2 regions of the Bradyrhizobium sp. F1.13.3 genome follow, and region 2 is predicted to be linked to the other one. Evidence: riboswitches for the same ligand, from Rfam matches in the RefSeq annotation. Region 2 holds a riboswitch; the other holds the start of a gene.
What was found. A riboswitch is a leader RNA that binds a small molecule or an ion and turns the genes downstream of it on or off. The one in region 2 is predicted to bind S-adenosylmethionine.
Positions count from the first base shown of each region.

Region 1 (11,435 bases), on a different contig from region 2:
AGATCGTATCCTCGACTGAAGGCTCGCTGACGAAGATCGGCTGGAAACGCCGCGCCAGCGCCGCGTCCTTTTCGACGTGCTTCTGGTACTCGTCGAGCGTGGTCGCGCCGATGCAGTGCAGCTCGCCGCGGGCGAGCGCAGGCTTGAGCAGGTTGGACGCGTCCATCGCGCCATCGCCCTTGCCGGCGCCGATCAGCGTGTGCATCTCGTCGATGAACAGGACGAAATTGCCCTCGCTCCCGGTCACCTCCTGGAGCACGGCCTTCAGCCGCTCCTCGAACTCGCCGCGATATTTTGCACCTGCAATCAGCGAGCCGAGGTCGAGCGACAACAGCTTCTTGTCCTTCAGGCTCTCCGGCACGTCGCCGTTGACGATGCGCAGCGCCAGGCCCTCGGCGATGGCAGTCTTGCCGACACCGGGCTCGCCGATCAGGACCGGATTGTTCTTGGTCCGGCGCGACAGCACCTGGATCGTGCGCCGGATCTCCTCGTCGCGGCCGATGACCGGATCGAGCTTGCCGTCGCGCGCCGCCTGGGTGAGGTCGCGGGCATATTTCTTCAGCGCGTCATACGCGTTCTCTGCGGTTGCGGAGTCGGCGGTCCGGCCCTTGCGCAGCGCTTCGATCGCCGCGTTGAGGTTCTGCGGGGTGACGCCGCCCTTGGCCAGGATCGCACCCGCCTCGCTGGTCTTCTCCAGCGCGAGGCCGAGCAGCAGCCGCTCGACCGTGACAAAGCTGTCGCCGGCCTTCTCGCCGGCCTTTTCGGCGGCGTCGAAAGTGCGGGCGAGCTCGGGCGCCAGATAGATCTGGCCGGCGCCGCCGCCTGAGACCTTCGGCACCTTGCTCAAGGCGTCCTCGGTCGCCTTCAGGATTGCGCGGGAATTGCCGCCGGCGCGGTCGATCAGGCCGGCAGCGAGGCCTTCATTGTCGTCCAGCAGCACTTTCAGGACGTGCAGGGTCGAAAACTGCTGGTGCCCTTCGCGCACCGCAAGCGACTGCGCGGACTGGACGAAGCCCCTGGAGCGTTCGGTATATTTGTCGATATTCATATCGTGGTCTTTCCCTCGGCCTGCCCCTGGAGCCCTCTAAGGCACTCCAAACGGCATCTTCATTGGGTTTCCGATTACCGCATTGACGTTTCTCAACCGGTAACGGTCGTTATCAGCCGGCGCTGGCGCCGGCCTGACCCAGATGTGGGAAGCGAGGCTTCGGACCGGAAGAGGCGAGTTCACAATTTCGTGCGCGGACCCGCCGCTTGGCGCCGGTGGGCCGAATCCCCTAAGTAGCGGCATGACACCTAGCGCAATGACAGCCAGCCAGACCGGCGAGATCACCGGCCTCTACCGCTACGCGATCAAGGGCCTGACGCCGGAGCCCCTGCTTCGCGTCTTCCTGCGAGCCGGCCAGACCCTGCCCGCCGACCGCCGCTACGCCATCGAGAACGGCCCCAGCGGCTTCGATCCGGAAGAGCCGCAGTGGAAGCCGAAGACCCAGTTCCTGATGCTGGCGCGGAATGAGCGGCTGGCTTCGCTCGACAGCCGGTTCGAGGACGCGACCAACCGCCTGATCATCCGCAAGGACGGCCAGATCGTCGCCAGTGGGGATCTCGAGACCGCGGCCGGGCGCGCCGCCGTCGAGGACTATTTCAGGGACAACTTTCAGCCGGAGCTGAAGGGCCCGCCCAAGGTCCTGTCCGGCCGTGACCACAGCTTTTCCGACGTCGCCCGCAAGGTCGTGTCCATCATCAATCTCGACAGCGTCCGCGCGCTCGAGACCATGCTCGGCGGCGCCGCCGTCCACCCGCTGCGCTTCCGCGCCAATCTCTACGTGAAGGGCTGGCCGGCCTGGTCCGAACTCGACCTCGTCGGCCAGACGCTGGCGATCGGACAGGCCCGGCTGCAAGTGGTCAAGCGCATCAAGCGCTGCCCGGCTACCAATGTCGACCCTGATACCGCCAGACGCGATCTCGAAATCCCGGCCGCGCTGTCGAGCAATCTCGGCCACATGGACTGCGGCATCTATGCCGAGGTGATCGCCGACGGCGACATCGGCGTGGGTGACGCGGTTGCGTTGGAAGAGCCGAAGCTGGTGTGACGCGGCGCCGGCTCCACGTACTCCGTCATTGCGAGCGCAGCGAAGCAATCCAGATATCGATCTGCTGAGACGGTCTGGATTGCCTCGTCGCTTCGTTCCCCGCAATGACGGGGAGAAGAAACCTCAATTCGGCATCACATAGGCATAGATCCGGCCGCGCGAGACCGGTGCTTCGCGGACGCGGTTGCCGTTATTGCCTGAGATCATGATCGGATTCCCTTGCGCGTCGACACCGGTGATGATGCCAACATGACCGCCCCGGCCGCCGCGCGACATGACCGCGATGGCGCCGACCTGCGGACCGGAGACGCGCGTGCCGTAATGCGCGAACGAATTCGCCATATCGGAGCCGGTGCCACGGTGACCGGTTTTCTCAAGCACCATGTTCATGAACCGCGCGCACCACAGGCTGCCGCGGCCGGTCGGATTGCCGCCGACATAGCGGCGCGCCTCGGACACGAGGCCCGACCCGCCGCCAAAGCCGCCGCTGCTCGTCGCGCTATTGGCCATGCCGCCGACATTCGCGTCAGTGGCCAGGCCACCGCCACGTCTCGTGGCGATTCGACGGCTGGCGCGCGTGGTCATCCCGCCGCTGGTAACCATTCCAGCGTTGCCGCTCATGGCCATTGCACCGCTGCCGCTCATGGCCATCCCACCGCTGCCGCTCGTGGCCATTCCACCGCTGCCGCTCATGGCCATTCCACCGCTGCCGCTCATGGCGATGCCGCCGCTATTGGCGTTCGGGTCATAGCTGGCGAAGGTGTTGCCGAAGCCGCTCGCCTGCAATTGCGCCGCGCCGCGCTCGAAGCGCGAGCTGCGTGCGTGATATCGGGAATAATGATGATGTCTGCTGGCGTGATGCGTGTAAGCGTAAGCGTACCGCTCTGTGCTATGACGATGAGGTCGTGCTGACGCCGGAAAGGCGAGTGCGGCGATCGCCGCGAAGAAAACAGCCAGCGCGACGACACAGCGCGACAGGCGAGACGCAAACAACTCGAACATTCTTCATCCTTCGTTGACACCCCCACTTCCCAATCGGCCCGTGCGGTGGCCGACATCCGCGGGCTGTATCAGTATCCCGATGTGGCGAGAACAAGACGCGGTCGCGAAGATTTTGGACGATGATTAACAAGTGTTAGCATCATATGCGCTGACCGCAGGACGGCATTCCAATGCCGCAGCCACCTCAGGGAGAAAACCGGATGCCTCACGCCCTCACGAAAGACAATTGTCGTCTCTACTTCGAAGAAGCAGGCGCGGGCACGCCGATTATTTTTCTGCACGAATTCGCGGCCGACTACACCAATTGGGAGCCGCAGATGCGCTACTTTTCGCGCGGCCATCGCTGCATCACCTATTCCGCGCGCGGCTACACGCCATCGGACGTGCCTGATGGCGAGGTCTACGGCTATACGCATTTCTATACCGATGCGCTCGCGGTGCTCGACCATCTGAAGATCGATCGCGCGCACTTCGTCGGCCTCTCGATGGGCGCCTATTCGTCGCTCCAGATCGGGCTCAACGCGCCCCAACGCGCGCTGTCGATGACGCTCGCCGGCGTCGGCTCGGCTCGGAGATCGAGAACCTCGACGCCTGGCGCAAGCAGTGCCGCGCCAACGCGGAGCAATTCGAGATGCTCGGCTCAGCCGAAGTCGCAAAAGTCACGCGCGAGGCGCCGAGCCGGATTCCCTTCCTGGTGAAGGACCCGCGTGGCCACGCCGATTTCTACGCTGCCCTGGCGCGGCACGACGCCAAGGGATCGGCGCGGACGATGCGCGGGTTTCAGGCCGGCCGTCCCTCGATCTTTACGATGACGGACGCGATCAGAGGCGCCACGAAGCCGGCACTCATCATCTGCGGCGACGAGGACGATCCGTGCGTGGGCGCAAGCCTGTTCCTGAAGAAGCATCTGCCTGCGGCGGGGCTCGCCATGTTTCCGAAGTCCGGCCACGTGCTCAATCTCGAAGAGCCCGCCCTGTTCAACGAAACGGTGGAACGGTTCGTCACGCTGGTGGAAGCGGGAAGATGGCCGGTACGCGATCCGAGATCGCTGGCGGCGCATTAGCGCTACGCTCGCAATGACGAAAAACTACTTCCTGCCGCCCCGCGTCAGCAGAAACACGCCCTGCTCGCCGAACAGATTCCACACCCACCAGGGCATCCGCAGCCGCAGCGGGCGGCCGTAGAGGTCGAGCGCCTCGGCACGTTCCATCTTGACGTCGATCGCGTCGCAGAGTTCGACGAAGTCCTTGATGGTACAGAAATGGATGTTGGCGGTGTCATACCAGCTTGCCGGCAGATTCTCCGTGCGCGGCATGTGGCCGCCGATCAGGAGCTGGAGCCGCATCTTCCAGAAGCCGAAATTCGGGAACGACACGATGGCGCGGCGGCCGATGCGCAGCAAATTCTCCAGCACCACTTTCGGCTGCCGCGTCGCCTGCAAGGTTTGCGACAGGATCACGTAGTCGAAGGCGTCATCCGGATAATTCACGAGGTCGGTGTCGGCATCGCCCTGCACCACCGCCAGACCCTTGGCGACGCAGCGGTTGACGCCCTCGCGCGACAGCTCGATGCCGCGGCCGTCGACGCCGCGGGTTTCCAGCAGTTGGAGCAGGTCGCCCTCGCCGCAGCCGACGTCGAGCACCTTCGAGCCCGGCTTGACCATCTCGGCGACCAGCACATGGTCGGCGCGAAAATCACCGGGCCGCCCGGTCGCAACGCCGCCCAGCGGCAACGCTTCCTGTACAGACATGCCTAGCCGTCCTTGTTAAGCATTCTTGGCGGCAAGCCCGCGCGCCTTGCCTGCCGACTGCAGGAAGGCACGGGCGATGTCGAAGAACTCGGGCACGTCGAGCAGGAACGCGTCGTGACCGCGATCGGTCTCGATCTCGGCGAACGACACCCGCGCACTCGACGCATTCAGCGCGTGCACCAGCGCGCGCGATTCCGAGGTCGGGAACAGCCAGTCGCTGGTGAAGGAGACCACGCAGAAGCGGGTCTGGATTCCCGCGAACGCCTTCGCCAGCACGCCGCCATGGTCGCCGGCAATGTCGAAATAGTCCATCGCGCGGGTCAGATAGAGATAGGAGTTCGCGTCGAAGCGCTCGACGAAGGACGAGCCCTGGTAGCGCAGATAGGACTCGACCTGGAAGTCGGCGTCGAACGAGAAGGTCGGCAGCTCGCGGTCCTGCATGCGCCGTCCGAATTTTCGATGCAGCGCGGCGTCCGAGAGATAGGTAATGTGCGCCGCCATCCGGGCGACAGCGAGCCCGCGATGCGGATGGATACCGTGATCGGCATAGCCGCCATGGTGCCAATCGGGATCGGCCATCACCGCCTGGCGGCCAAGCTCGTGGAACGCGATGTTCTGTGCCGAGTGTCGTGTCGAGCAGGCGATCGCCAGCGCGGAGAACACGCGGCTCGGATACGCCGCAGTCCATTGCAGCACTTGCATGCCGCCCATCGAGCCGCCGACGACCGCGAACAGCGTGTCGATGCCGAGCCGGTCGATCAGCATCGCCTGCGCGCGCACCATGTCGGGGATGGTGATGACGGGGAAATCGAGACCCCAAACCTTGCCGGTCGCGGGATTGATCGATGCCGGACCGGTCGAGCCCATGCAGCCGCCGATCACGTTGGAGCAGATGATAAAATACTCGCGGGGATCGAGCGGTCGACCGGGGCCGACCAGGGTCTCCCACCAGCCGGGCTTGCCGGTGACAGGGTGCACATTGGCGACGTGCTGGTCGCCGGTCAGCGCATGGCAGATCAGGATCGCGTTGGAGCGATCGGCATTCAGCTCACCGTAAGTCTGGTAAGCGATCTGGAACGGGCTGAGATCGACACCGCAATCCAGCCGAAGCGGCTGCTCCGTGCCGAACTGCGCGACCTGCGAGCTCGGATGATCCACCTCGTGCGACCGCTCGTCGGCGGTGATCGCGGGACTCGGAATTGACTGGACGCCAACCATCTGACCATCGACCTCGTTTGCGATCGTCGTGGTGACCGCATTGACATCAGGCCATGAAAAACCCGGCCTGAACGATAGGTTCGGCCGGGATCGAAAGGGTCCCCGGCCTGTTTAGCGAGTTTTTTAACGTGGCTGCAAGCCGGCCGGCTCAAATGACCACGGAACGGCTAAAAACTACCGTCTTGGACGGTTTTCGTCAAGTCGCGGCCCGGATCGACCAAATTCGCCTGTCGCGCCGCGGGCGGAACGGCCCCGATTTGCCTTTGCATTTCTCTTTGCTTTCGCAGCCCCGACTGCCTAATCAGGCATTCATCGCAGCGGTGACGGCTCGCCTGATCCGTATTGGAACGCCTCTCAACAGCACCTCACAGACATGTCCCAACGTCCGCCCGCGCCACCATCGCTCCAGGAATTGCGCAAGGAGATCGACGCGATCGACGAGGGCATGCATCGCCTGCTGATGCAGCGCGGCGACATCATCGACCGCCTGATCCAGGTGAAGCAGACCCAGGAGGTCGGCTCGGCGTTTCGGCCTGCGCGTGAGGCCGCCATGATGCGCGACCTCGTCCAGCGCCATCGCGGTATCCTGCCGCTCGACACCGTCGAGAGCATCTGGCGCGTCATCATCGCGACGTTCACTTACGTCCAGGCGCCGTTCTCCGTGCATGCCGATGTTTCGGCAAGCGAGCCGGCCATGCGCGATTCCGCGCGATTCCATTTCGGCTTCACCGTGCCTTACGTCGCGCATTTCAGCGCGCAGGCGGCGGTCGAGGCCGTCGCGAAGTCCAAGGGCGATCTGGCGCTGGTCTCGGCGACCTCGAGCCGCACGCCGTGGTGGCTGTCGCTGGAAGAAGCCGGCGCGCCAAAAATCATCGCGCGGCTGCCCTTCGTCGAGCGCGCCGACCATCCGGCGGCGTTGCCCGTGTTCGCAGTCTCGCGCGTCGCCGACAGCGCGCTGGTGACGGAGGTCGAGACCTTCAGCGTGCGCGTGTCGGGGTGGAACGCCGAGGTCGCGCGCGCCCTGTCACCGCTCGCCGAGATCGTGGCCGTGCCCGATACCGCCTTCGACGGCGCCGCGCTGCTGGTCTCGGTCACCGCGACGAGCAGCCTCGACAAAATCAAGGCTGCCCTGATCGAGGCGGGGGCCTCGGTGCGCTCCACGGCCCTCGTCGGCAGCCACGCAACGCGCTATACGGTGCCCCCGACCGGGTCGAAATCGTAAGTCGCGAACCGCCTGCCATTCCGGAGTTGAAGATGTCCCGCCCTGTGCCGAATCCCGGCATTCTCGATATTGCGCCCTACACGCCCGGCAAGACTCCGGTGGCAGAGCCCGGCCGCAAGGTTTTCAAGCTCTCGGCCAACGAGACGCCGTTCGGGCCCTCGCCGAAGGCGATCGAGGCGTTCAAGCACGTTGCGGATCATCTGGAAGACTATCCGGAAGGAACCTCGCGCGTGCTGCGCGAAGCGATCGGGCGCACCTTCGGGCTCGATCCCAACCGCATCATCTGCGGCGCCGGCTCGGACGAGATCCTCAATCTGCTCGCCCACACCTATCTCAGCCACGGCGACGAGGCGATCTCGACCACGCACGGCTTCTTGGTCTACCCGATCGCAACCATGGCGGTCGGCGCGAAGAATGTCGTCGCGGCCGAGAAGAACCTCACCTGCGATGTCGACGCCATCCTCAAGGCGGTGACGCCGAAGACAAAGCTGGTCTGGCTCGCCAATCCCAACAATCCGACCGGCACCTATGTGCCGTTCGATGAGGTCAAGCGCCTGCGCGCCGGCCTGCCCTCGCACGTGCTGCTGGTGCTGGACGCAGCCTATTGCGACTACGTCTCGCGTAACGATTACGAGATGGGGATCGAGCTGGTGGCGACGACCGAGAACACGGTCGTGACCCACACCTTCTCCAAGATCCATGGTCTCGCGGCGCTGCGCATCGGCTGGATGTTCGGCCCCGAGCACATCATCGACGCGGTCAACCGCATCCGCGGTCCCTTCAACGTGTCGACGCCGGCGATGTACGCTGCCGTTGCCGCGATCGAGGACACCGCACACCAGGCCATGTCGAAGCAGTTCACCGAAACCTGGCGCAACTGGCTCGCCGAGGAGATCGGCAAGCTCGGGCTGACGGTGACGCCGAGCGTTGCCAATTTCGTGCTGATCCACTTCCCGACCGAGGGCAAGACCTCGGATGCAGCCGACGCCTTCCTCACCAAGCGCGGGCTGGTGCTGCGCGGGTTAAAGAACTACGGACTGCCGCATTCGCTGCGCATGACCATCGGCACCGAGGAGGCCAACCGCCTCGTCGTCGAGGGCCTGCGCGACTTCATGGCCGGACGATGAGCGCGACCGCGCACTTCCAGCGCGTCGCGCTGATCGGCTTCGGCCTGATCGGCGGCTCGATCGCGCGCGCTGCGAAGCTCCAGGGCTTGGCTGGCGAGATCGTCACCACCGCGCGCTCGGAGAAGACGCGCGCACGCGTGATGGAGCTCGGCATCGTCGATCAGGTCGTGGGGACAAATGCGGAAGCCGTGAAGGACGCCGATCTCGTCATCCTCTGCATTCCCGTCGGCGCCTGCGGGCCGGTGGCGCAGGAGATCGCCGCGCACCTCAAGCCTGGCGCGATCATCTCCGACGTCGGCTCGGTCAAGGGCGCCATCGTCAGGGATATGGCGCCGCATCTGCCGAATGGCATCCATTTCGTGCCGGCGCATCCCGTCGCGGGCACCGAGCATTCGGGCCCCGATTCCGGCTTCGCCGAGCTCTTCATCAACCGCTGGTGCATCCTCACCCCGCCAGAGGGCGTTGATGCAGCTGCCACCGACCGCCTGCGCGCGTTCTGGGCGGCGATGGGCGCCAAGGTCGAGATCATGACGCCGGATCATCATGATCTCGTGCTCGCGATCACCAGCCATCTGCCGCATCTGATCGCCTACACCATCGTCGGCACCGCCGACGAGCTGGCGCAGGTGACGGAATCGGAAGTCATCAAATTCTCCGCCGGCGGCTTTCGCGATTTCACGCGCATCGCCGCCTCCGATCCGACGATGTGGCGCGACGTCTTCCTCGCCAACAAGGAAGCCGTGCTGGAGATGCTCGGCACCTTTACCGAGGATCTGGCAAAGCTCACCCGCGCAATCCGCCGCGGCGACGGCGAGGCGCTGTTCGACCACTTCACCCGCACCCGCGCCATCCGCCGCGGCATCGTCGAAATCGGCCAGGACTCTGCCGCGCCCGACTTCGGCCGGCCGCATGCGGCGCTGAAGAAGCCGTAGCCACCCCTCTCACCTCCGTCATTGCGAGGAGCGCAGCGACGAAGCAATCCAGACTGTCTCCGAAGAGAAAGTCTGGATTGCTTCGCTTCGCTCGCAATGACGGAGCAATCAATACAGCGGCGGGATCTGGCCGACCTTGACCGGGCCGAGCAGCACATTGCCGTCGACGAACTTCAGCGGGAAGCTGCGGGCCTTCTTGCCTTCCAGCGTGCTCTCGGTTCCGATCGAATTGATGCCGGCGGCAACGCCGGCATTGGCGTTCTGCTTGATGACCTTGCTGAGGCCGGGAACGGCGCGGTCGAGCGCGCCGAACAGATTGTTGAGGTCCTGCGACTTCACGCCGGGCGCGACGCGATCGAGGGTTGCCTGCGGCACTCCCTCCTCCAGCATCTTCTCGATGCCGAGCGCGGGGATCACGCGCTCGAGCCCCGTCACCGTCATCTGCAACTCGCCGTCGAGACGGCCGTTAGCCGAGAGCCCGAGCGTGCCGGCCGCGACAGCAATCATCTCGCCCTGCTGGATGCGGGACTGCACGATCTCGATATGGCCGCCGGCGGCCTGGATCTCGCGGAAGCGCTGCGGCCACGGCTTTGGCGTGAGGTCGGACAGTCCGGTGATCTTCGCCCGCGTGTCGGCCTCGAACGGCTCGGCGAGCAGCGGATGTACGCCCTGGATGCTGCCCTGCGCGATCTGGAGCACGGTCTCGATCACGGGATGATCGGACGGCGATCCATCCGCAAGGCGTCCATGCAGCTCGACCTGTTTCGCGCGCGCGAGCGGCACCTGCACGCTGCCGTCAACACGATTGACGGTGGGCTCCTCGAACACGATGGAGGCGCGCTCCGGCACGGCGGGCAAGCCGACCACGCTGCTGCGACCCTTGCTCCAGTTCACGACGAAGGTGTTTTGCGTGACGCCGTCAGTGAGCGTCGCGGGTGCGGTGAATTCGGCGATGACGCGCTTGGGATCATAGACCTGGGCGAGGACCAGGATGTTGTCGAGCTTCGCCGTGAACGGCGTCTTGCTGGCGTTCTGCGACACCAGGGCGACGCTGGCGCCGGAACACTGGACCTCGAAGCGGAAGGGGAAGCCCGCGATTGAGCGCTTGGCGCAATCATAGATACGGCCGGATTTGGCCTCCTGCGCGCGCCAGGCATCGGCGGCGATTTCGGCCTGCGACGCCGCATAGAACCAGAAGCCGCTCCACGCCACCGCGAGGATCAGGAGGATGACAGGGGCGATGAAAAGGCCCCAACGGGAGCGCCGGCCTGCGGCAACGGTCATATCGGACATGCGGCGACCCTTTGACCCCTGATTTTGTCAAATGTAAGCGAGCTTGGCTTGCTCCGAAAGGCGGAGAATTCGCTTCGTTTGGGGGCGCGGTTCTGGTAGCCGTGCCCGAAATGTCGGAAATCACCCTCCCCTCCGTCACCACTGCCAAGGGCGACCTCTGGGTGTTCGGCTACGGCTCGCTGATGTGGCGGCCGGGCTTCGAATTCGAGGAGCGCGTCCCGGCGCGGCTGGTCGGCGAGCATCGCGCGCTCTGTGTCTATTCCTTCGTGCACCGTGGCACGCCGGAGAAGCCGGGTCTGGTGCTCGGCCTCGACCGCGGCGGCGCCTGCCGCGGCATCGCCTTCCGCGTCGCCGAAAAGAACCGCGCCGACGTCGTCGGCTATTTGCGCGCGCGCGAGCAGGTGACGTCGGTCTATCGCGAAGTCATGCGCTCGGTGTGGCTGGAGAACGACGCACGGCAGCGCGTCTCCGCGCTCGCCTATGTCGTCGACCGCGGCCATGTGCAATATGCGGGCCGGCTGTCGCTCGCCGACCAGCATCGCCACGTGCTCCAGGGCCACGGCCAGTCCGGCGCCAACCGCGACTACGTGACCGCGACGGTGAAGGCGATCGAGGCCGAAGGTTTTCGCGACGCGCCGCTGCATCAGCTCGCCACGATGCTGCATGGTGATGCGCATTCTCAGCACGCGCCGGCTCCAGTGGACGATCGGGAAAACCGCTAGCTCTCGGACGGCGCATAGCTCGGCGCCGAGCCGATCAGCTGCTCCTGCTCCCTGCGGCCCGCTTCGACGAGGCGGC
Region 1 is NZ_JBEPRI010000009.1:16,895-28,329, forward strand. Features, by position in the region: gene clpB (ATP-dependent chaperone ClpB) at 1-1,048, opposite strand, end outside; gene ABIB66_RS23535 (MOSC domain-containing protein) at 1,305-2,093, shown strand; gene ABIB66_RS23540 (TIGR02594 family protein) at 2,217-3,095, opposite strand; partial or broken gene ABIB66_RS23545 (alpha/beta fold hydrolase) at 3,296-4,158, shown strand; gene metW (methionine biosynthesis protein MetW) at 4,183-4,845, opposite strand; gene metX (homoserine O-acetyltransferase MetX) at 4,861-6,063, opposite strand; SAM riboswitch at 6,154-6,233, opposite strand; gene ABIB66_RS23560 (chorismate mutase) at 6,437-7,285, shown strand; gene hisC (histidinol-phosphate transaminase) at 7,318-8,412, shown strand; gene ABIB66_RS23570 (prephenate/arogenate dehydrogenase family protein) at 8,409-9,344, shown strand; gene ABIB66_RS23575 (DUF2125 domain-containing protein) at 9,453-10,637, opposite strand; gene ABIB66_RS23580 (gamma-glutamylcyclotransferase) at 10,748-11,359, shown strand; gene ABIB66_RS23585 (lysophospholipid acyltransferase family protein) at 11,356-11,435, opposite strand, start outside.
Region 1: it holds a riboswitch for S-adenosylmethionine, as region 2 does, so the genes downstream of both, metX (homoserine O-acetyltransferase MetX) here and ABIB66_RS06330 (O-succinylhomoserine sulfhydrylase) in region 2, are expected to answer to the same signal.

Region 2 (11,435 bases):
ATCTGTCAGCCCTGCCAGGGTCGCCGGAACGTTGGCGAACATCGAGCGCGAGATCGAAATCACCTTTTCAAAATGACAAACATCCCGTTCGTAGATGATCGGACGTAGCCGCAGGGCAAACGACTCGAATGCCTCTTCGTTAACGTCAGGATGAGTAAACCAGGTTTCGGCGATTATCTCACGGCCCTCGACGCTGTACTTCGTGTTGATGGCGAACCGGACCCGGTCGATCGCTTGCGCGAAAGACCCCGCATTCAACCGCTTAGCGGCTAAGACAAACGCAACGAGCCGCTTCGCGGACTCGACGTCGGTCTCGATCTCGGCCGCACCGCCCGTGGTCTGTATTGTCGCCTTCACCGTCGTTTCCTCAAAAGTTTTGTAGCGATCGCATTTGGGTGTTCGGCGAATGCTTGTCAAACCTTTGGGGAGTCGAAAAAGGCTCGGTTTACCGGCCTTTTTCGACTCCGACATCGCGTAGCGGATAGACTATGCTCGCATTTGCGGTTGGCTTTGCCCTGATTTGCGGATCAACATGGGCTCCCTGCGGACAAACTATGCCAGCATTTACAGGAGGGTGAGGCTATCGCTACACCCGGAAATGCTTGCTCAGCTTCAGCCCCTGGGCCTGGTAATTCGAGCCGATACGCTGGCCGTACATGGCGTCGGGGCGAGCCAGCATCTTCTCGTAGACGAGGCGGCCGACGATCTGGCCGTGCTCGAGGATGAACGGCACCTCGCGCGAGCGCACTTCGAGCACGGCGCGCGAGCCCAGCCCGCCGGCACCGGCATAGCCGAAGCCGGGATCGAAGAATCCGGCATAATGCACGCGGAACTCGCCGACCAGCGGATCGAACGGCACCATCTCCGCGGCGTAATCGGGCGGCACCTGCACCGCCTCTTTCGACGCCAGGATATAGAACTCGCCGGGATCGAGGATCAGGCTGCCGTCGGGACGGGCCGAGATCGGCTCCCAGAACTCGTCGACGGAATAGCCGGCGCGACGATCGACGTCGATCACGCCGGTGTGGCGCTTGGCGCGATAGCCGACGAAGCCGCCGCTCTTCTCGCCGGAAAGGTCAACAGAGACGGCGACGCCGCCGGTGAGATCGGCATCGTCGATATCGACGAGACGCTCGGTCGCGTGCAACGCCTCAAGGTCGTCGATGTTGAGGATGGCGTCGCCGGTGCGGAAGCGCACCTGCGACAGGCGCGAGCCTTCGCTGACCAGCACCGGGAACGTCTTCGGGCTGATCTCGGCATAGAGCGGGCCGTGATAGCCGGCGCCGATCATGTCGAAGCGGCGGGTGCCATCGGCGATCACGCGGGTGAAGACGTCGAGCCGGCCGGTCGAGCTTTTCGGGTTGGCGGCCGCGACGATCTCCGGCGGCAGCGCGAGGCTTTCGAGCAGCGGCACGATGTAGACGCAGTTGGTCTCCAGCACTGCGCCGTCGGCGAGGCTGAACTCGTGCAGCTTCAACTCGTCGATGCGCTCGGCGACGGTGGCGCCGGGACCGGGCAGGAAGCTGGCGCGAACGCGATAGGCGATGTCGCCGAGGCGAAGGTCGAGGCTCGCCGGCTGGATCTGGCTCTCGACGAAATCGTATGCGGGCAGGATGAGACCGCCCTCCGCCATCGCCGCGATCATGCGGTCGGGCAGGATACCATTGGCGTCGGCGGCAACCGTGAACGTCAACCGGGGGTCCTCATAGGGGTCCAATTCATCCCGACACACGGGGAAATAATAGCGTTTTACGGCTATCCGATGGACGTCTTGACGGAAAGGGCATTGCGGAATATGAGCATGACTTATCCCGTGGTGATTTGAGCCGGCCGGCTTGCAGCCACGTTAAATAAGTCGCTAAACAGGCCGGGGACCTCTGTGATCCCGGCCCGTGGAGATATTCCAGGCCGGTTTTTTTGTGACCATTTCGATGGTCACGCAGAGGAGATCCTATGTCGAAGCCCCCGGCGCCCACCGCGCACTACCGTCCCGAAACCCGCCTGGTCCATTCCGGCACCCTGCGCTCGCAATATGGCGAGACCTCGGAGTCGCTGTTCCTGACCCAGGGCTACGTCTACAACAGCGCCGAGGAGTGCGAGGCGCGGTTCAAGGGCGAGGACCCCGGCTTCATCTATTCACGTTACTCCAATCCGACCATTGCGATGTTCGAGCGCCGCATGATCGAGCTCGAAGGTGCCGAAGCGGCACGTTCGGCCGCGACCGGCATGGCCGCGGTGACGACAGCGATCCTGGCGCCGCTCAAGGCCGGCGATCACGTCGTGGCCTCGCGCGCGCTGTTCGGCTCGTGTCTCTACGTCGTGCAGGATTTGCTGCCGCGCTACGGCATCGAGACCACGCTCGTCGACGGCCTCGATCTCGACCAGTGGCAGCGCGCCATGAAGCCGAACACCAAGACGTTCTTCCTGGAGAGCCCGACCAATCCGACGCTCGACGTGCTCGACATTCCCGGCATTGCCGAGATCGCACACAGCGGCGGCGCGCGGCTCGTCGTCGACAACGTGTTCGCCACCCCGATCTGGCAGAGCCCGCTCGCGCTCGGCGCCGACGTCGTGGTCTATTCGGCGACCAAGCACATTGACGGCCAGGGCCGCTGTCTCGGCGGCATCATCCTGTCCTCGGAAGCGTTCATCGCCGAGCACATCCATAATTTCATGCGCCAGACCGGCCCGTCCATCTCGCCATTCAACGCCTGGGTCCTGCTCAAGGGCCTGGAGACGCTCGCCGTGCGCGTGCGCGCGCAGACCGAGACGGCGGCGCGCATCGCGGACGTGCTGGCGAGCCATCCGAAGATTTCGCGGCTGGTGTTTCCCGGCCGCGCCGATCATCCGCAGGCTGCATTGGTGAAGAAGCAGATGCGCGGCGGCTCGACGCTGGTCGGTCTCGAGGTCAAGGGCGGCAAGCAGGCGGCGTTCCGCGTGCTCAACGAGCTCAAGCTGGCCAAGATCTCGAACAATCTCGGCGACGCCAAGAGCCTCGTCACGCATCCCGCGACCACGACGCATCAACGTTTGAAGCCAGAGGACCGTGCCGCGCTCGGCATCAGCGAGGGCTTCATCCGCTTCTCGGCGGGGCTGGAGCACGCGGATGATCTGATCGAGGATCTGACCGCCGCACTGGAGAAGGCGTGAATTATTGTCGTCCCGGCGAAGGTCGGGACCCATAACCACAGGAAGCAGTTTGGCGAAGACCCAGAGTTAAGGGGCGCGGCACGAACACCGCGCACCATTGATGGATCACGCGGTATGGGTCCCGGCCTTCGCCGGGACGACAAGTCACATCGGCCGGTACGTCCGCACGTCCCCGGGCACGTTGACGCCGAGCTTGATCTGGCCGACGGAGCGGATGATGTCGTCGCCGAGGAGCTGGGCGAAGCAGGCATAACCCCAATCGTTCATGTGCAGGCCATCGGCGATCACGAAGCTCTCGACCGGAATCGATTGCTTCTCGTGCCAGTCGCGCATCACCTCGAAGCGCGGGAAGATGCCGACGTGACGGAGCTCGGCGACCTTGCCGAGCAGCTTCACCATCTTGCCGGCGCTGTCCGCGCGCTGGTTGACGGCGGGCGAATATTGCGGATCGACGAGCACGACGTCAGTACCGCCGGCAGCCTGGATGCTGGCGATGCCGTCCTCCACGAGCTTGGCCGTCTCGCCGGGATCGAGATTGCGCAGCACGGCATTGGTGCCGACCTGCCAGATCACCAGATCCGGATGCACATCGATCACCTCTTTCTGGAGGCGCTTCATCATCTCGGGCGCGTCCTCGCCGCCGACGCCGGCATTGACGACGGTGATGTCCGCGGTCGGATAGTGCCGGTGCAGCTGTGCGGCAAGGCGATTGGGATAGTTGAACTCAGGCGAGCTCGCGCCGAATCCCGCGGTCGACGACGAGCCGAATGCGACGATGACGACGGGCTGGCCGGCGACGAGCTTGCCCGCGACGTGCGGCAGCGAGCCCATTGCCTTCGAGCCGCCCTTCGGCGACAGGCAGGGGACGCGGCTGAAAATGTCGCCGGCGGATTTCGCGACCTGCTTCACCTTGTCGATGGCGCGCGCCGTAATGCCACGCTGGTCGGGGGACGTCGCTGCGACGGTGGTCTGGGACGGCGAAGCGGGAGCCGGATTAGCCGACTGCTGCGGGGCCGGCGTTGCTTGCGCGGCCTGCGTCTGCGCGTGCGACTGCGAGGCCGGACTCAGCACCAGCAGCAGCGCTGCTGCGGGCACAGCCAGCCATGCCGTCAGGCAAAAAGGGCGGAGAGAACTCATTAACGCTAGACCTCAATTTTGCTGCTGGGCCGGCTCCAGATGGGCAGCGTCGATCACGAACTGTGCCAACGCCCGGCCAAGGCAATCATGGACCTGTTTCGCCAGCTCAGGCCCGCGCGACGGGCTGAACAGGTCGAACTGCCCCTGATCATTCCACTGCCGCATGATCGCGAAACGATCGAACAGCGGAATATCGTGCTCCTGCGCCACCACCCGCATATTGTCGAGGTATGGCGGCGCCGAGATCATGGTTTCGGTACGCGGACTGTACTGCAAATTCATCAAGACGACGTCAGCCCCTGCCTTTTGCAACGCAACAACCCCTTCGGTCACCGCGCCACGAAAATCGTCGGGATCAATGGCTCGGATAGCATCCACGGTCCCGGTCTGCCAGATGACCAAAGTAGGCGCTTTTGCTTCCATCAGCTTAACGAAGCTGGCGGCCGCCTCCTCCGCCGTTTTCTTGCTCTGTATTTCTACGGAGACGTGCACCGCCTCGGACGGCGGCAGCTTGTCCTTCAGAATGGCTTGCATCCGCGCGGGATAAGAGGCGTCCTCGGAAGCCGGAATCGTGGTCGAACGGCTGCCGATGACCAGGATTTCGAGCGGCTTGCCGGCCTTGATGGCATCGGCGACCTTGGGAAGCTGGCTTTCGCTGCTGAGCAGATAGGATGGCAATTCACAGGCTGCAGGCGCGGCTGAAGCAGCAGACGCAGCATCGCCCGCGCGCGCCGGAGGCGCGGCGAGACCACCGCACAGCAGGATCAGGCTCAGGAAAACCTTCGCCTTCATCAGCCCCCTCCCGCCATATCGGCGCTGCCGACGGCGCTTTTGGTTTTCGAACCGCTCTTATCAGCCACCCGCTTGTACCACGAAATCAGCCAGGCCATGGCCCACATGATCAGGATTCCGGAGAGACTAATTAGCGCATGCATGACCGGGCCGCCCGAGACCTCGGCCAGGATGAAATGGCCCGCAAAGGCGAGGAAGACGCCGAGACAGAATATCTCCAGGGAATGCGAGCCGCACAGGATCAGCGGCCGCAGCCAGGGCGATTTCAGGCCCGGCCAGTCCCGCGGCAGGACGCGCACGGTGAGCGCGGCCAGCGCCAGGAAATGCGTGAAGCGCAGCACGTCGAGGTCGGCCTTGTCGATCGGATACATCCACTGCTCGAGCCGCTTCGGCATGAAGTGGGAGAGCTGCGGCACATACCAGGTCAGCGTCACGTAGAATGCCGCGACCAGATAGGCGATCGCGATCCACATCGTCACCCGCGAAGCCAGAATGCGCGACATCCGGCGCGCCCCCCCGAGCGCGCACCATGCCCCGAACACGAACAGCAATTGCCAGGCGAAGGGATTGAAGGCCCAGAAGCCGTTCGGATAGGCCGACAGATAGAGGTCGTATTCCCAGGTCACCGCGTAGAGCGCGACCGAGAGACCGAGCGTCACATCGGGGCGCCATTTCATCAGCCACAGGATCAAGGGCAGCGCCAGCATCAGCACGATATAGAGCGGCAGCACGTCCATGTTGACGGGACGGAAGCGCAGCAGCAGCGCCTGCACGATCGTGACGTCGGGCTGCTTGAGGAAATCCATGATGCCCATCTCTTCGGTGTAGAGCGGGTTCTCGAACCTGGTCGCGACGTAGGAGATTTCGGCAAGGAAGATCGTGAACAGGAAGACGTGGGCGACATAGATCTGCCAGACGCGCCGCAGGATGCGCGCGGTGGCGACGACGATGCCGGACTCCAGCATCGCCCGACCGTAGACGAAGGCGGCGGTATAGCCGGAGATGAAGATGAAGATCTCGGTGGCGTCGCTGAAGCCGTAATTGCGGATCGTGAACCAGGTGAGAAGGCTCGGCGGCAAATGGTCGATGAAGATCAGCCACAGCGCGAGGCCGCGGAACAGGTCGAGCCGGAGCTCGCGCTCGCCGATGGCGGGCAGCGAAATGGCCGGCGCGGCCGCGCGCCGCTTCGTCCCCGCGGACTTGGCCTCCACAGGCTTAGCAGTTCCCGCGATCGTCGATCCCGTCACTTGGTCGGCAATGGTCATCGGGGGCCTAAAAACCCTTCCGCAAATCGCGACGTGGCAAGGAGTGTACCGGTCCGGCCGTCATCTCGCAAAGCGACCGGATCACATGCAAATACATTTGCAAGTACATTTGGACGTGTACTTCCCTGCGAATTCTGGCGGGACGATGTCGCTAAAGCCGCCTCCGGCGTTTGGTTCCCGGGCGGATTTCGGTATGATGGCAATCATGTACCGCGCCGTGACCCGCCAGATCGAAGTGACCGTCGAGCCGAACTTTGTTCCGGAGCAGTCGTCGGCCGACCGCTCCCGTTATTTCTGGGCCTACACCATCGTCATCACCAATTCCGGCGACGAGAGCGTGCAGCTCAAGACGCGGCACTGGATCATCACCGACGCCACCGGGCGGCAGCAGGAGGTGAAGGGCGAGGGCGTGGTCGGCGAGCAGCCGACGCTCGCCCCCGGCGAACGCTTCGAATACACCTCCGGCGTACCGCTCACGACCGCCTCGGGCTTCATGACCGGCCGCTACCAGATGGTCAGCGCAACCGGCGAGCGCTTCGAGATCGACGTGCCGACGTTCTCGCTGGACAGCCCGGACAACAAGCGGGTGTTGAATTAGCGCGGTGTCGTACGGTGTACGAGCGCCTGGCACGCGGCTTCCCCGAACCTCGTCATTGCGAACGCAGCGAAGCAATCCAGAGTCTTTCCTCGGAGAGATCCTGGATTGCTTCGCTCCGCTCGCAATGACGGAGGGGCAGCCTACGCGTCTTCCACGCCCGCCTCATCCGGTGTGAACTCGTACACCGACGAGCAGAACTCGCAGGTGACGACGACCTTGTCGTCCTTGACCATCGCGGCGCGGTCGTCGGGCGAAAAGCTCTTCAACATCGATGCGACCGCATCGCGCGAGCAGGAGCATTGCGCCTTCAAGGCCAGCGGATTGAACACGCGCACGCCGCGCTCATGAAAGAGACGGTAGAGCAGCCGCTCGCCGGACAGCTCGGGATCGATCAGCTCGACGTCTTCGACGGTTTCGATCAGCGAGCGCGCCTCGACCCAGGCATCGTCTTCAGCGACGGCATGCACTTCGACGCCTTCGGGCGCATCGCCGGGATGCAGATCGGCCTGCCGCGCGCGCTCGGGCGCCTTCGGCAGGAACTGCATCAGCATGCCGCCGGCACGCCAGCGATGCTTGCCGCCGTCGTTCGAACGCCACTCCTCGCCCACCGCGAGACGCACGCGGGTCGGGATCTGCTCGGAGCGCAGGAAATATTCGTGAGCGGCGTCTTCGAGGCTGCCGCCGTCGAGCGCGACCAGGCCCTGGTAGCGGCTCATGTCGGGGCCCTGGTCGATCGTCATGGCGAGATGACCGTGGCCCAGCAGCGCGCCGGAATCTTTTGCATCCCCGAGGCGCGCGGCGTCGTAGCGGGCATAGGCGCGCAGGCGATCCGGCGCCTGGTAGTCCACGACCAGGAACGACACCGGACCGTCGGTCTGGGCCTGGAGGATGAAGCGGCCCTCGAATTTCAGCGAGGAGCCGAGCAGCGTAGTCAGCACGATGGCCTCGCCGAGCAGCTTGCCGACCGGCGCGGGATAATCGTGCCTGGTCAGGATCTCGTCGAGCGCCGAACCAAGCCGCACCAGGCGACCGCGCACGTCGAGCGCGTCGACCTCGTAGGGCAGCACGGCGTCATCGATCGGAACTGCGGATGGCGCGCGAACCGGGCCTTCGGGCCCGGTTTTCATGTCTGGGGATTGGGAAACCATGGCGCTTTATCTGGGGTCGGAAGGCGGAATTGGAAGGGGGGCGGGCTGAGTGTTCCAGGCAACGATTGGATCGCAAACAAGCGCGGCACACTCAGTGTCGTCCTGGCTTTCGCCAGGACGACGATCCAAACCTGCTTCATCGGCCGCGTTACTTCACCGCGTCGAAGCACCAGGCCAGAATGCCCTTCTGTGCGTGCAGGCGGTTTTCGGCCTCGTCGAACACGACGGATTGCGGACCGTCGATCACCTCGTCGGTGACTTCCTCGCCGCGATGGGCGGGCAGGCAGTGCATGAACAGCGCATCGGGCTTGGCCAGCGACATCAGCTGGGCATTGACCTGATATGGCTTGAGCACGTTATGGCGGTGCTCGCCTTCCTTGTCGCCCATCGACACCCAGGTGTCGGTTACGACACAATCGGCGCCGCGCACGGCCGCTTCGGCATCCGTACCGAGCATGATCGGCGCGCCGGTCGCCTTGATGAAGTCGCGCATCGCCTTTTTCGGCGCGAGCTCCGGCGGCGTCGCGACATTGAGCTGGAACTTGAAGCGCTCGGCGGCGTGCGCCCAGGACGCCAGCACGTTGTTGTCGTCGCCGGTCCAGGCCACGGTCCTGCCCTCGATCGGGCCGCGATGTTCCTCATACGTCATGAGGTCGGCCATCACCTGGCAGGGATGCGAGCGCCGCGTCAGGCCGTTGATGACGGGTACGGTGGCGTTCGCCGCAAGCTCCAGCAGGGCATCGTGATTAAGGATGCGGATCATGATGGCATCGACATAGCGCGACAGCACGCGCGCGGTGTCGGCGATGGTCTCGCCGCGGCCGAGCTGCATCTCGGCGCCGGTGAGCATGATGGGCTCGCCGCCGAGCTGGCGCATGGCGACGTCGAAAGACACCCGCGTCCGTGTCGAGGGGCGCTCGAAGATCATCGCCAGCGTCTTGCCTTCGAGCGGCCTGACCGGCTGATGCGCCTTCTGCTTCGCCTTCATCGCGGTGGACGCGGCCAGCATGCGCTTGAGCTCCGACAGCGGCAGCTCGTTGATATCGAGGAAGTGCTTCGGTGTTTTCTTGGGTGTTTTGTCGGGCGACTTGTTCATCAGCTTGCCGCCCGCTTGTTGCCGGACAACGCCGTGCAGGCGCGCTCGAGCCGCCCGACGCTGTCCTCGATCTCGGCTTCGGTGACGATCAAAGGAGGCAGGAAACGCACGACATTGTCGCCGGCGCCGACGGTGAGCAGCTTTTCAGCGCGCAAGGCGGCAACGAGATCGCCTGAAGGCACCACGGCCTTGATGCCGATCAGGAGGCCCTCGCCGCGCACTTCGCTGACGACATCGCCATGACGGTCGATCACGGAGGCGAGCTTCTGCTTGAGCAGCAGCGACATCCTCTGCACGTGGTCGAAGAAGCCGGGCTTGAGCATGACGTCGAGCACGGCGTTTGCCGCCGCGATCGCGAGCGGGTTGCCGCCGAAGGTCGAGCCGTGGGAGCCGGGCCCCATGCCGGCAGCCGCGTCTGCAGTCGCGAGCACCGCGCCGATCGGGAAGCCGCCGCCGAGCGCCTTAGCCAGCGACATCACGTCGGGGGTGACGCCGGTGCGACGATGCGCGAACAGATCGCCGGTGCGGCCCATGCCGGTCTGCACCTCGTCGAAGGCGAGCAGCAGGCCCTTGTCGTCGCAGAGCTGGCGCAACGCCCTGAGGAAGGCGGGCGTTGCCGAACGCACGCCGCCCTCGCCCTGGATCGGCTCGATCAGGATGCCGGCGGTGTGCGGACCGATCGCCTTTTTCACGGCCTCGATATCGCCATGCGCAACCTGGTCGAAGCCCTCCATCGGAGGGCCGAAACCTTCGAGATATTTTGCCGAACCCGTCGCAGCCAGCGTCGCCAGCGTGCGGCCGTGGAAGGCGCCTTCGAACGTGATGATGCGATAGCGCTCCGGATGCCCGTTGGAGAAGTGATGATGGCGGACCAGCTTGATCACACCTTCCAGCGCCTCGGCGCCGGAATTACAGAAGAACACGAAGTCCGCGAAACTTTCATTGCACAGGCGCGCGGCGAGCTTTTCGCCGTCCGGGCTCTGGAACAGGTTCGACATGTGCCAGAGCTTAGCGGCCTGCTCCTGCAACGCCGCGACCAGCGCCGGATGGGCATGACCGAGCGCATTCACCGCCACCCCGGAGGTGAAATCGAGATAGCGCTCGCCATTGGTCGCGATCAGCCAGCAGCCTTCGCCACGCTCGAAACCGAGGTCGGACCTGGCGAAAACGGGGAGCAAATGCGGCGCTACGCTGTTAGTCATGACGATCACTTGAATGTTGCGGACGGTGTGCGTGCATTGCGCAACGCACCATCGACCGGCCCGGAAAACGAAACGTGCCGCCTCTTGAGGGCGGCACGCACGACTATCTTAGGCCCGGTGAAACCGGTGTCAATGCCGCCCGGAAAGCCTCGCGAAACGCTGGATCCGTAGTCTTGCGGTGCCGATTTTGCGGGATTTCACCACGGAACATGTGGAAGCGAGTCGGCGGACTCTTGCGCGGGAGTCACGCCATATTGTAGCGTTTGGATTGTCAGATACGACATCTCGTGCAGTGGTTCTGATCTCTAAGTCCTTATGTACCGGCGTAAACGTTCGGGCGTTCTAGTCACGCCCGGCGAGCCTTAAGGGATTCTGGCGGCACGGGTTTTTGAAGGCTTAGGCATTCGCTGCGAGGCCCCAGGATGGCTGGCGCGCAGCGAGGGAAAGGGTGCAATGACGGTTTTGACCTGGTCCGATGATCGCGTCGAGCAGCTGAAAAAGCTCTGGGAGGCCGGACTTTCGGCCAGCCAGATCGCGGCGGAGCTCGGCAATGTGACCCGCAATGCCGTGATCGGCAAAGTGCACAGGCTCGGCCTTTCGGGCCGCGCCAAGAGCCCGTCATCGGCAGCGCCCCGGCCGCGCAAGGCGCGCCCCGCGCAGCACATGATGCGGGTGAGCCGCCCGATCTCGCGCGGCAACACCGCGCTGGCGCAGGCCTTCGAGGTCGAGGCTGAGCCGGATCCGGTCACCTACGACAACGTGGTGCCGATGAGCCAGAGGCTGTCGCTGCTGGAATTGAACGAGGCGACCTGCCACTGGCCGGTCGGCGATCCCTCGAGCCCGGACTTCTTCTTCTGCGGTGGCCGGGCGCTGTCCGGCCTGCCCTATTGCGCCCAGCACTCGCGCGTTGCCTACCAGCCGGCGTCCGATCGGCGCCGCGCACCGGTGAAGCCGGGTCCGCGGTAAGTCAGTTTCGATTTCAGGATCGAGCCGTGACGCGATGACGGCTCAAAAATAATGAATGTCGTCCCGGCGAAGGCCGGGACC
Region 2 is NZ_JBEPRI010000002.1:304,417-315,851, forward strand. Features, by position in the region: gene ABIB66_RS06320 (hypothetical protein) at 1-357, opposite strand, end outside; gene ABIB66_RS06325 (2'-deoxycytidine 5'-triphosphate deaminase) at 587-1,693, opposite strand; SAM riboswitch at 1,804-1,883, shown strand; gene ABIB66_RS06330 (O-succinylhomoserine sulfhydrylase) at 1,954-3,150, shown strand; gene ABIB66_RS06335 (SGNH/GDSL hydrolase family protein) at 3,295-4,287, opposite strand; gene ABIB66_RS06340 (SGNH/GDSL hydrolase family protein) at 4,300-5,079, opposite strand; gene ABIB66_RS06345 (OpgC domain-containing protein) at 5,079-6,344, opposite strand; gene apaG (Co2+/Mg2+ efflux facilitator ApaG/CorD) at 6,538-6,942, shown strand; gene ABIB66_RS06355 (Hsp33 family molecular chaperone) at 7,083-8,090, opposite strand; gene argF (ornithine carbamoyltransferase) at 8,239-9,186, opposite strand; gene ABIB66_RS06365 (aspartate aminotransferase family protein) at 9,186-10,388, opposite strand; gene ABIB66_RS06370 (GcrA family cell cycle regulator) at 10,842-11,354, shown strand.